3 regions of the Paenibacillus guangzhouensis genome follow, and region 1 is predicted to be linked to each of the others. Evidence: riboswitches for the same ligand, from Rfam matches in the RefSeq annotation. Region 1 holds a riboswitch; each other region holds the start of a gene.

The links. Region 1 has a riboswitch for cobalamin ahead of nrdI (class Ib ribonucleoside-diphosphate reductase assembly flavoprotein NrdI). Riboswitches for the same ligand answer to the same signal wherever they lie in the genome.
Region 2: linked by a shared signal. The riboswitch ahead of GCU39_RS18820 (ABC transporter substrate-binding protein) and the one ahead of nrdI (class Ib ribonucleoside-diphosphate reductase assembly flavoprotein NrdI) in region 1 are both predicted to bind cobalamin.
Region 3: linked by a shared signal. The riboswitch ahead of GCU39_RS10645 (S-layer homology domain-containing protein) and the one ahead of nrdI (class Ib ribonucleoside-diphosphate reductase assembly flavoprotein NrdI) in region 1 are both predicted to bind cobalamin.

Annotation. Positions count from the first base shown of each region.
Region 1 covers NZ_CP045293.1:6,180,803-6,184,085, reverse strand. Annotated here, with positions in the region: gene nrdE (class 1b ribonucleoside-diphosphate reductase subunit alpha) at 1-1,309, opposite strand, end outside; gene nrdI (class Ib ribonucleoside-diphosphate reductase assembly flavoprotein NrdI) at 1,296-1,655, opposite strand; cobalamin riboswitch at 1,782-1,991, opposite strand; gene GCU39_RS27800 (glycoside-pentoside-hexuronide (GPH):cation symporter) at 2,240-3,283, opposite strand, start outside.
Region 2 covers NZ_CP045293.1:4,180,065-4,183,347, forward strand. Annotated here, with positions in the region: gene GCU39_RS18815 (FecCD family ABC transporter permease) at 1-638, opposite strand, end outside; gene GCU39_RS18820 (ABC transporter substrate-binding protein) at 638-1,642, opposite strand; cobalamin riboswitch at 1,806-2,006, opposite strand; gene GCU39_RS18825 (response regulator transcription factor) at 2,178-2,882, shown strand; gene GCU39_RS18830 (sensor histidine kinase) at 2,912-3,283, shown strand, end outside.
Region 3 covers NZ_CP045293.1:2,403,554-2,406,836, reverse strand. Annotated here, with positions in the region: gene metE (5-methyltetrahydropteroyltriglutamate--homocysteine S-methyltransferase) at 1-1,330, shown strand, start outside; cobalamin riboswitch at 1,438-1,634, shown strand; gene GCU39_RS10645 (S-layer homology domain-containing protein) at 1,804-3,283, shown strand, end outside.

The DNA.
Region 1 (3,283 bases):
TCATGTCGCTAACGGCCGTCAATGCTTCAATTCCTTCATGAACGGATTCTTTGATTTTCCCGTGTTCCATAACGTTCACGATATTTAACGATGCTAAGTTACAGCTAATATCGCGGCGGATCACATCTCCCTCGCCATAGTTGCCGATTTCGGATGTCTCTTGCAGCTGGAAGATCTCCGTACAGAGGTTCGACATCTTCACGGAACCGATACCTTTGAGGGCATGAGCTTCATTCGCATTGGTCTTATTCATGATGTACGGATATCCGGACTCGAGCTGGATCATGCCGATCTTCACGAGCATATCACGTGCGCTCATGATGACCTTCTTCTTCACCTTATCGTTCGCAAGCAATTCATCATACATCTGATCCAAATCCATGTCATCCAAATGTACGCCGTATTCTTTGTAGACCGAATAAGGAGCGAAGACATGCAATGGTTGGTTCTCTTCTGCCAAACGGTAGAATTTGTCCGGTACGATCAGACCGATCGAAAGTGTCTTAATCCGCAATTTCTCATCCGCGTTGATCTTCTTACAGTCGAGGAACTCCACAACGTCCCAGCCGAAAATATTATAGTATCCTGCGCCGGAGCCTTTACGCTGACCCATTTGGTCCGCATAGGAGAATGCATCCTCCATCAGCTTCAGAACAGGCATGATTCCTTTTGCCGCGCCTTCTACGCCTTTAATCGCCTCTCCGCGTCCGCGAAGCTTCGATAAGTTCACTGCAACACCGCCACCGATCTTCGATAGCTGCATGCACGTGCCAAGCACATAGTTAATGGAGTTAAGCGCATCGTCCATCTCAAGCAGGAAGCACGATACCATCTCCCCACGGCGTTTCTTACCGGAGTTCAGGAAGGTTGGTGTTGCAGGCTGAACGCGTTGCTCCATCATCGCTACCGCAAGACGTTTCGCTTTGTCGAAATCGCCATCCCCTAAGTGAAGAGATACCATCGATACGCGATCGGAGTACTGCTCTAGATATTGCTTGTGGTCATTACTCTTCAAGGCGTAATCCAGATAAAATTTAGAAGCTGCCATATAGGACTGGAATTCGAATCCTGAAGCTCTTGTTAGTTCAAAGATTTCCTCGACCTGGGCAGCCGTATATTTCTCATATACATTCTCGTAGTATTCGTGCTCAATCATATAGTTAACTTGCTCTTGGATCGTATCGAACCGCAAGCTCTTACTTGCTACCTCTTCCATAAATGCTGTTACCGCCTCATGGTCGCGATCCAAACGGAAAAATCCGTCCGCGTCACGAAGCATCAATTGGTTATTTAACTCAATATGCCGCAATGCTGTTCACTCCTTCTACAAAACGTTGCACATCATTTGTCGTGCCCGATAGTTCAAACTTCGAAATGACTGGTACATCATACATCATCGCAATCGTATCCGCGCTCTTCGCAAAGCTCGTTCCCCAGTTACGGTTCCCGCTCGCCGATACGCCTTTCATTAACGATCCGTTCTTCTGCAAGAAAGATTGTACCTTCTCTGGAATTTGACCGAACCCTGTCGTGTACGTAATCAGAACAAATGGCTCATCCATCTGTGTCTGCTCGTCAATCTCCACAGTTTTCATATTCAATTTATGTACGAATCTTCTTACATTCCCGGTCTTAGAATCATATGCGATGACCATTTCGTAACTCAGTCCTCTCTCTTATACTCACAAAAAAAAGCGCATTTGGCGCAAACAGCCAAACGCACCTTAACGGTTGGTTCACTCATTAAGACGACGCTAGCACGTTCCTATCTCCGTAGGCATGACATGTGCAAATGACAGGCAGGTCTCCTGGCTCAAGAATCATCGTGATTGCCGCCTTCCCAATTTGTACGATTTGTACTAATCAGTGGCTCTCTAGCAACCGCTCCTCTATTACAGTGGCGGGACCGCGCCGGATTTTAACCGGTCTTCCCTATTAATCTTTGCACTCTAACACTAGAGGTGCAAAAAACCTGTACATCACGATATGTAGTTGTGCTTAATCAATTTACATCAATATATTGTGCTTGTCAATACAATAACATGCCTATATTTCGGGTTGGAAAGGGATACAATCGGCGTAAAATAAGGGTTTTATATCATTAAAAATTTTGTTTTCTAAAATTTATTTTAGATTTCATAGATTTCTTCTTGTCCATATCTAGTGGCACGAATTTCGTCACAACACAAAAACCGCTGCCGAATTGGCAACGGTTCTCGCTCTCGATTCACGTTCGAGATTAAGCCTGTATTGTCGTACCGCCTTGGCGTTTCAGATCCAGATCACGGATCATCTGCTTCTCCACGCGATCGATCTTGTAGAACATGAATAGGATGATCGAGATCGTGAAGCAGATCAGCGGCAGCCAGACGAAGTTGAATTGAATGGATGCAAGCGCCGAGCTGGATTGCTCTTGATTCGGCACATAGTGCCCAATATTTAGAATCCACGCGGCAAGCGCACCGCCGATCCCCATCCCGAACTTCACGCCGAATGCACTTGCTGCGGTTAATAGACCTTGCGCACGTATGCCGGATTTCCATTCGCCGTAATCAACGGTATCTGCGAGCATCGCAAATAGAATACCAGCCGCAAATCCCAATCCAATATTCCCAATGACAATGGCTGCAACAATTAACGGAATAGAGAACATACTCGCCGCGATAAACGCGATAAGCTGTCCCACTGCCCCAATGATAAATCCTAGTACAGCAGTCTTCGTCTTTCCAAGGCGCTTCGTTAGCACAGGTGCAACGGCAATCCCGACCAGCAGCATAATATTAAGTCCATTAACTAATGGGATCAGATCCTCGCGAGCGAAGTTATATTTGAAGAAATAAATGGCGGACTGACCTTTTCCTGTCATGGCTAGCCACAAAAATACGTTAATCACAAGCAGCAGCCACCATGGCGTATTGCCTTTAATCGCCTTGATTCCTTCCTTAAACGGCACGGCCTGATTGCCATTCGCCGTCTGCACGCGTTCACGTGTATTAGCGAACGTAATGAAGAACATGACGACCGCAAGCGATGCGAAGAGGATCATCGTCAGCATGAAGCCTCTCTGCTGGTTGCCCCCACCAAAGGCCGCAACGAGCGGCAGCGCACCGATACTAACAATTAATCCACCGATTTGCCCGAAGATCATCCGAACGGAATTGACGACAGTACGCTCTTGAGAGTTGCTCGTCAAACTTGGCAAAAGGGACGTCAGCGGCAAGTTAATTGCGGCATACAGAATACCCAATGCAATATACGTCACGTATGCATAGATTAGTTTTCC
Region 2 (3,283 bases), 2.0 Mb from region 1:
GCCAAATAAGGTCCGAGCACTGCAGTATATGCCCATCCGCGCAGGGATAGGCTGCCCATGAGCCAGAACATAATCTCATTAATCGTCTTATCCGATAATGCGACAAGCAAGGACACGAACGCCCCCAGAAACGCCTGCATGACGACACCAGCGAGGATAAGCCGTTCCGTTGGAATTTTGCCTTCATCCTGCGCAAGCCGCATGACAACCCATAACGTTAGAACACCTGTCGTGAAAGCGACGATCGGGACCGACCACTGGCCAACAAGCGAGTATTGGATGCCAAAATAGATCATAAACGCCGCGCCAACGGAAGCGCCGGAAGATACGCCAAGCGTGTAAGGATCCGCAAGCGGATTACGGAGAACACCCTGAAATGCCGCACCGGATAGGGACAGACAAGCCCCTACCAATACGCCAATCGCGATGCGAGGAATCCTCACCTTCAATAAGATCTGATCATAGGAAGAGGGCCATGTCTTCGGAATCATATCTTGGAACCATGGGATCTGATGCAGCAGAATGGCTGGAATTTGCTGCAGCGGAATATGCACTGAGCCAATGGTAGCCGAGACGCAAATCGTAAAAAGGAGGAGGAGTATTCCTCCCCCTCCCCACAGCAATCCTGTTCGGTTCATTATTTCACCAAATCCGGATAGATCGCCTTCGCCATCGCGATCAAACCTTCGGTTAGACGCGGGCCCGGTCTGCTAAGCAAGTTGCCATCCACGCCAATCACTTGATTATTCTTAATTGCATCGATTTGATCCCAGCCGCTGCGACCTAGAATGATATCTTTAATCGGTTTGCCCGTCTCATAATCTTTGGCATCGTTCGCGAATAGAATGACATTCGGATTCGAATGAATAATATTCTCTTCATTAATCTGTACCCAGCCTTGTACGTCGGATGCCACGTTCACACCGCTGGCGATGGAGATCAGTTCATCCATGAATTCACCTTTACCGACCGTCCAGCCTGGGGAGAATTCAATGTATACTTTCTTCTTCTGATCTGCAGCGACATTCTTCACGGCTTCAACAACCGAATCGCGGTCTGCTTTCATTTTATCGATCACTTTTTTCGCTTCTGCTTGGCGGTCGGTAATTTGACCATATACTTCGATATTTTTCATAATATCTTCAAGTGTCTTCGGCTCAACTTTGAAAATTTTAATGCCCAGATCACGAAGCTTTTTCACGGATTCTTCTTTCATCGAAATACCCGTGAAGACGATATCCGCATTGGCACCAATCACCGCTTCTTCATTCGGCTGCGTAATACTGCCCATTTTTGGCTTTGAGCTCGCTGCTGCCGGGTAATCGTCATAGTCCGATACACCAACGATTTGTTGATCCAATCCAAGTGCGAAGAGGGACTCGGTCTCTGCTGGCGACACCGATACGATCTTCTCAGGTGCTTTCTCAAATGTAAATTCCTCGCCTGTCGCATCCTTAATCGTCAGCGGATACTTCGTCTTGAGGTCTGATGTTTCAGCTGTGTCCTTCTGCTCATGATTGCTGTGTTCTGTCTGAGCTCCTTGCTTCGCTGCATCCTCCGTACCCTTCGAACCGCAAGCCGCGATACTAACTACGAGTGCGAGAATGAGCGCCCACGTTGATAACCCTTTCCAAATCTTCATCCTTGTCTCTCTCCCCTTTTTCTTGATTCATGCTGAACGCTTGAACAGAGAAAACCCCAGATCCTAGAAGGACCCGGGGTACGTCAATTTCGGAACAAACGGTATGTACGCAGATTGTATGCCATACCTCTTCCAACTGAGCGCAACCCTTTCCTCGAAGGTTTGTCATTCGTATCCATAGGCAGGTCTCCTGACTTATGGGTCTTTCATGCCCTCGCCTTCCCATTCCTTTTGATAGAACAGTGGCCATTGAGGTCATCCCCAGATTACAGTGGCGGGACCGTCCCGGATTTGCACCGGATTCCCTTTTAACCCAATCGATACGCTTCTCGCACCGATCAGGACCTATAAATTTCCTATTCAATTCAGGCTATGCCTTTCAGCCTTCCACCTAGTTATTATAGGGGAAAAGCCCCCACCTTACAACTAAATAAGTCGCGTTTTTGTGGGGTCGCGATTTGAATTTCGAAGAGGAAATCTTTATCATCATAACTAATGAATATCGAACCTGTTATAGAAAGAGAGGAATGCTCTCATGGATAGAATCATGATTGTAGAAGACGATCCCAAAATACACACCTTGCTCAAGGAGCAGCTAGAAAAGTACGGCTATGAAGCTGTCGTCGCGGATGATTTCGACCGTATCGCAGATCAATTCACCCAAATTGAACCCAATCTCGTCCTGCTCGATGTTAATTTGCCGAAATTCGATGGATTCTACTGGTGCCGCCAAATCCGTCAAATCTCGACCTGCCCGATCCTCTTCATCTCAGCTAGAGAAGGGAAAATGGAACAAGTCATGGCGCTGGAGCATGGTGCCGATGACTATATTACGAAGCCGTTCGATTATGAGATTGTCATGGCCAAAATCGCCAGCCACCTGCGCCGTGCCTATGGAAGTTACGCGCCAAAGGCTTCGGAACGTTCCTTGAGTCTCCACGGCCTTACCCTGCTGCCTGAACGGCTTGAAGTCTCCTTAGCGGATCAGAGTATGGAGCTGCTGCGCAAAGAATCGCTATTGCTGGAAATCCTCGTTGAACGCTATCCGCGCGTCGTAAGCCGCGATCGAATTCTGGAGAAGCTATGGGACGAGAACCACTTCGTCGACGAAAATACGCTCAATGTATATGTCACGCGCCTTCGCAAGAAGCTGAAGGATCTGGGCATCGAAGATGCAATTGAGACAGTTCGGGGGGCGGGCTATCGCCTGAAAGTAACCTGGGCGGATGTCTCCTCATGAGGCTGTTCCTTCGTGATCATATCCCACTAATGATTGTACTCGGAATTCAAATCGTCATGACTTCTATCGTCTATGCTTTTAATGACGGCTCGGCATTATCAACCATTAGTTATGTCTTCATCATCAGCCTTTTTCTCTTGCTGGTCTTCCTCGTCTATCAATATGTGACCAAGCGGGGATTCTATGCCAGATTATCAAATCCGGAAGCGTCGATGGAGCCGATCTTTACCTCGAAGAGCAGAAGATTCACACCGATTGAACAGGCCCTGCAGGACCTGCTCGTAGACCAGTTCCGTCTGACGCAGCAAGAGCTGCATCACGCAGAGAATCGGATGAATCGCCATGTCACGTTTATGAATCAATGGGTGCATGATATGAAGACGCCGCTCTCAGTCATCCAT
Region 3 (3,283 bases), 3.1 Mb from region 1:
CCTCGTGCAGTCCTCCTGCAGTCTGCTGCATGTTCCAGTGACCGTAGCGAATGAAGCGAAACTCTTGCCTGAACTGAAGGAAGCCCTTGCCTTTGCCGATGAGAAGCTGGACGAGATTGTTCTACTCACGAAAGGAATTGTGTCCGGTGGTACGAGCATTGAAGATGCGCTTGCTCAATGTGATGCGGCGCTGCTCGGTCTGAAACAATCGAATGAACGGAATCGTAAAGACGTGCAGCAGACCGTTGCTGCGATCAGCGCACAGCAGCCGCAGCGCAGCCGCCCATTCGCGGAACGCCATATCGCGCAGCAGGACAAGTGGCAATTGCCGATTCTGCCAACGACGACGATCGGGAGCTTCCCGCAATCGGCTGAAGTCCGCAAGGCGCGTCAGCTCTGGCGTAAAGGAGAATGGTCGCCTGAGCAATACGAAAGCTTCATTCGGGATCAAATCGATATCTGGGTCAAGTTGCAGGAAGAGATTGGATTGGACGTTCTTGTACATGGGGAATTCGAGCGTACGGATATGGTGGAGTTCTTCGGGGAGAAGCTGGCCGGGTTTGCCTTCACGCAATATGGATGGGTGCAGTCGTATGGATCACGCTGCGTGAAGCCGCCGGTTATTTTCGGGGATGTGGCTTTTGTCGAGCCGATGACGGTCGAAGAGACAAAATATGCACAATCGAAGACCACGCGTCCGGTCAAAGGGATGCTTACCGGTCCGATTACGATCATGAACTGGTCATTCGTTCGTGAAGATATTACCCGCGAGCAGATCGCATATCAGCTGGCGTATGCTTTAAGACAAGAAGTAGAATCACTGGAACAAGCAGGCATCGGCATGATTCAGGTGGATGAACCAGCCGTTCGTGAAGGCTTACCGCTCAAGGAACAAGATCAAGCGACATACCTCGACTGGGCTGTCAAAGCATTCCGCATGACCACATGCACGGTGCAAGAGACGACGCAAATCCACACGCATATGTGCTACTGTGAATTCCATGACATGATCGATTCGATTGAAGCGATGGATGCGGACGTCATCTCGATTGAGACTTCGCGCAGCCATGGCGAGCTGATTCATAGCTTCGAAGAGAACACGTATGAGCTTGGTATCGGTCTCGGCGTATATGACATCCATAGCCCTCGGGTACCGGAAGTGGAAGAAATGACAGGCATGATCGATCGTGCGCTCCGCGTTTTGAATCCGCAACTGTTCTGGATCAACCCGGACTGCGGTTTGAAGACACGCGGGCTCGAAGAGACGGTTGCATCACTTCGCAACATGGTCGAAGCTACGCAAATCGCTAGAGAGAAATATTCCGCATAGGATCGGATGAGGAGACAGGCCGCTCGCGGCCTGTCTTTTTTTTGACGTACGGGTATAAAATTTTGCAATGACAAATATGAAATAATTAGCTATCATAATCATCATATAATCGAATATCAAATTCAGGTGCAATGTTGGTAGAGATCTGTAACCATGCATTGCTTAAAAGGGAAGTTGGGTGCAAATCCCACACGGTCCCGCCGCTGTAAGAGAGGAGTTCTTGCTAGAATCCACTGGGTTAACCGGGAAGGAAGCAAGGGCAATGATACTCGAGTCAGAAGACCTGCCTGTCTTGATACACCATGAACTCTACGAGCGATAGGGGGTGTTTCTTGAACGCTTATTCAAGCTGTTTATTTGAGTAAACCTCTTAACGCTACCCGTTAAGAGGTTTTGTTGCTGTATAGGGGCAAATGCCTCTCTAGCAATCGTAAGCATGATTAGATTTCTGTTGAAGGAAGGGAAGCAAGACAATGCGACAAAATAATAAGTGGATGACATGGCTGCTCTTGTTCAGCATGTTATTTACGGTATTCTTTACAAATGGAATCAACGTATTCGCGGCGGGGACTGATGTATCGCCGAATGGCTATGTCACGGTGTCGGTGGAGAAGTTCACCCTTGGGCAAGGGTACTACCGTGAGCCGGTCAAAGTGCCTTTCTATGCGGGCGAGAATGGAGCCACGGTGCTCACGCGCGTGCTGGGGGAAGATAATATTGATTATCAAGGTAGAATTAAAGACAGTTTCTATCTATCCAGTGTTCAAGATTCTACCTATGGTATAGATGTTCCGCAGTATATTTTAGATCAAATTCATTTAAATGGTTTAAATATCGGAACGAAGATGGACAGTGACTGGCTGGGAGAGAAAGATTATACTCCTATGTCAGGCTGGATGTATCAAGTAAACAACCAATTCCTGAATGTTGGATTTTCACAATATGAGCCACATGATGGAGATGTTATACGTACGCAATTCACGTTATACGGAAGTGGGGCAGATCTTGGGCGACGAAGCGATTCGAATCCGGCCTACATTCAACCGGCGAACAAAGACGCTTTAACTGCGGCTATCGGGGACATTAACAGTGACCCGCAAAAGGGTTCAATTCTCTCAAACCCTGCGGTAAGATCCGCATATGATCAAGCTTATACCGTGCTTCGCACCATGGAGAGTCCGCAATTTAGCGTCGATAGTACGCTCACTGAGTTGACGAAGTCCATGAATCCTCGCATCACCGTTAACGGATTGCAAGATAAACAGGAAGTAAACCAACCTGAACTAAGCTTTAACGTGATTGCTACCGATTACAAAGCCAATGCGATTACACCAGTGGTTACGTTTAATGGGAAACTTGTCTCGGTCGAGAATGGCAAATATAATCTTTCGCTGCAATTAGGAGAGAATACCGTTTCGATCAAGGCAACAGACGACAAATCAAATTCGAGTGAAAAAACTTTTAAGATTACATATAAGCCAGCACCTGTTAATACGAATACGCCTAAAGAACAACTGGATAAAAATCTTAATTATATTCTTAACAAAGTATCAAAACCTCAATTTGGGACGCTGAATGGGGAATGGTCAGTCCTTTCACTGGCACGAGGGAATTATCCTGTACCGGATGGTTATTATGCATATTACTACAATAATGTGGTAGAAAAGGTCAAACAACTAGCCGCAGCAAATAACGGTATATTGGATCCTTCAAAAAGCACGGAAAACTCAAGAGTAATAATAGCTCTTGCTTCGATTGGCAAAAATCCTAAGAATGTCGGCGGCATTGATCTAACACAAGGATTGTCTGATTACGACTATGTCGTGAATAAACAAGGCATCAATGGACCAGTGTTTGCACTGATCGCCTTAGACACTAGAAATTATGCCATACCAACCGCGAAGGCAGGTAAAATACAGACTACAAGAAATAATCTCATCGGAAATATTTTGA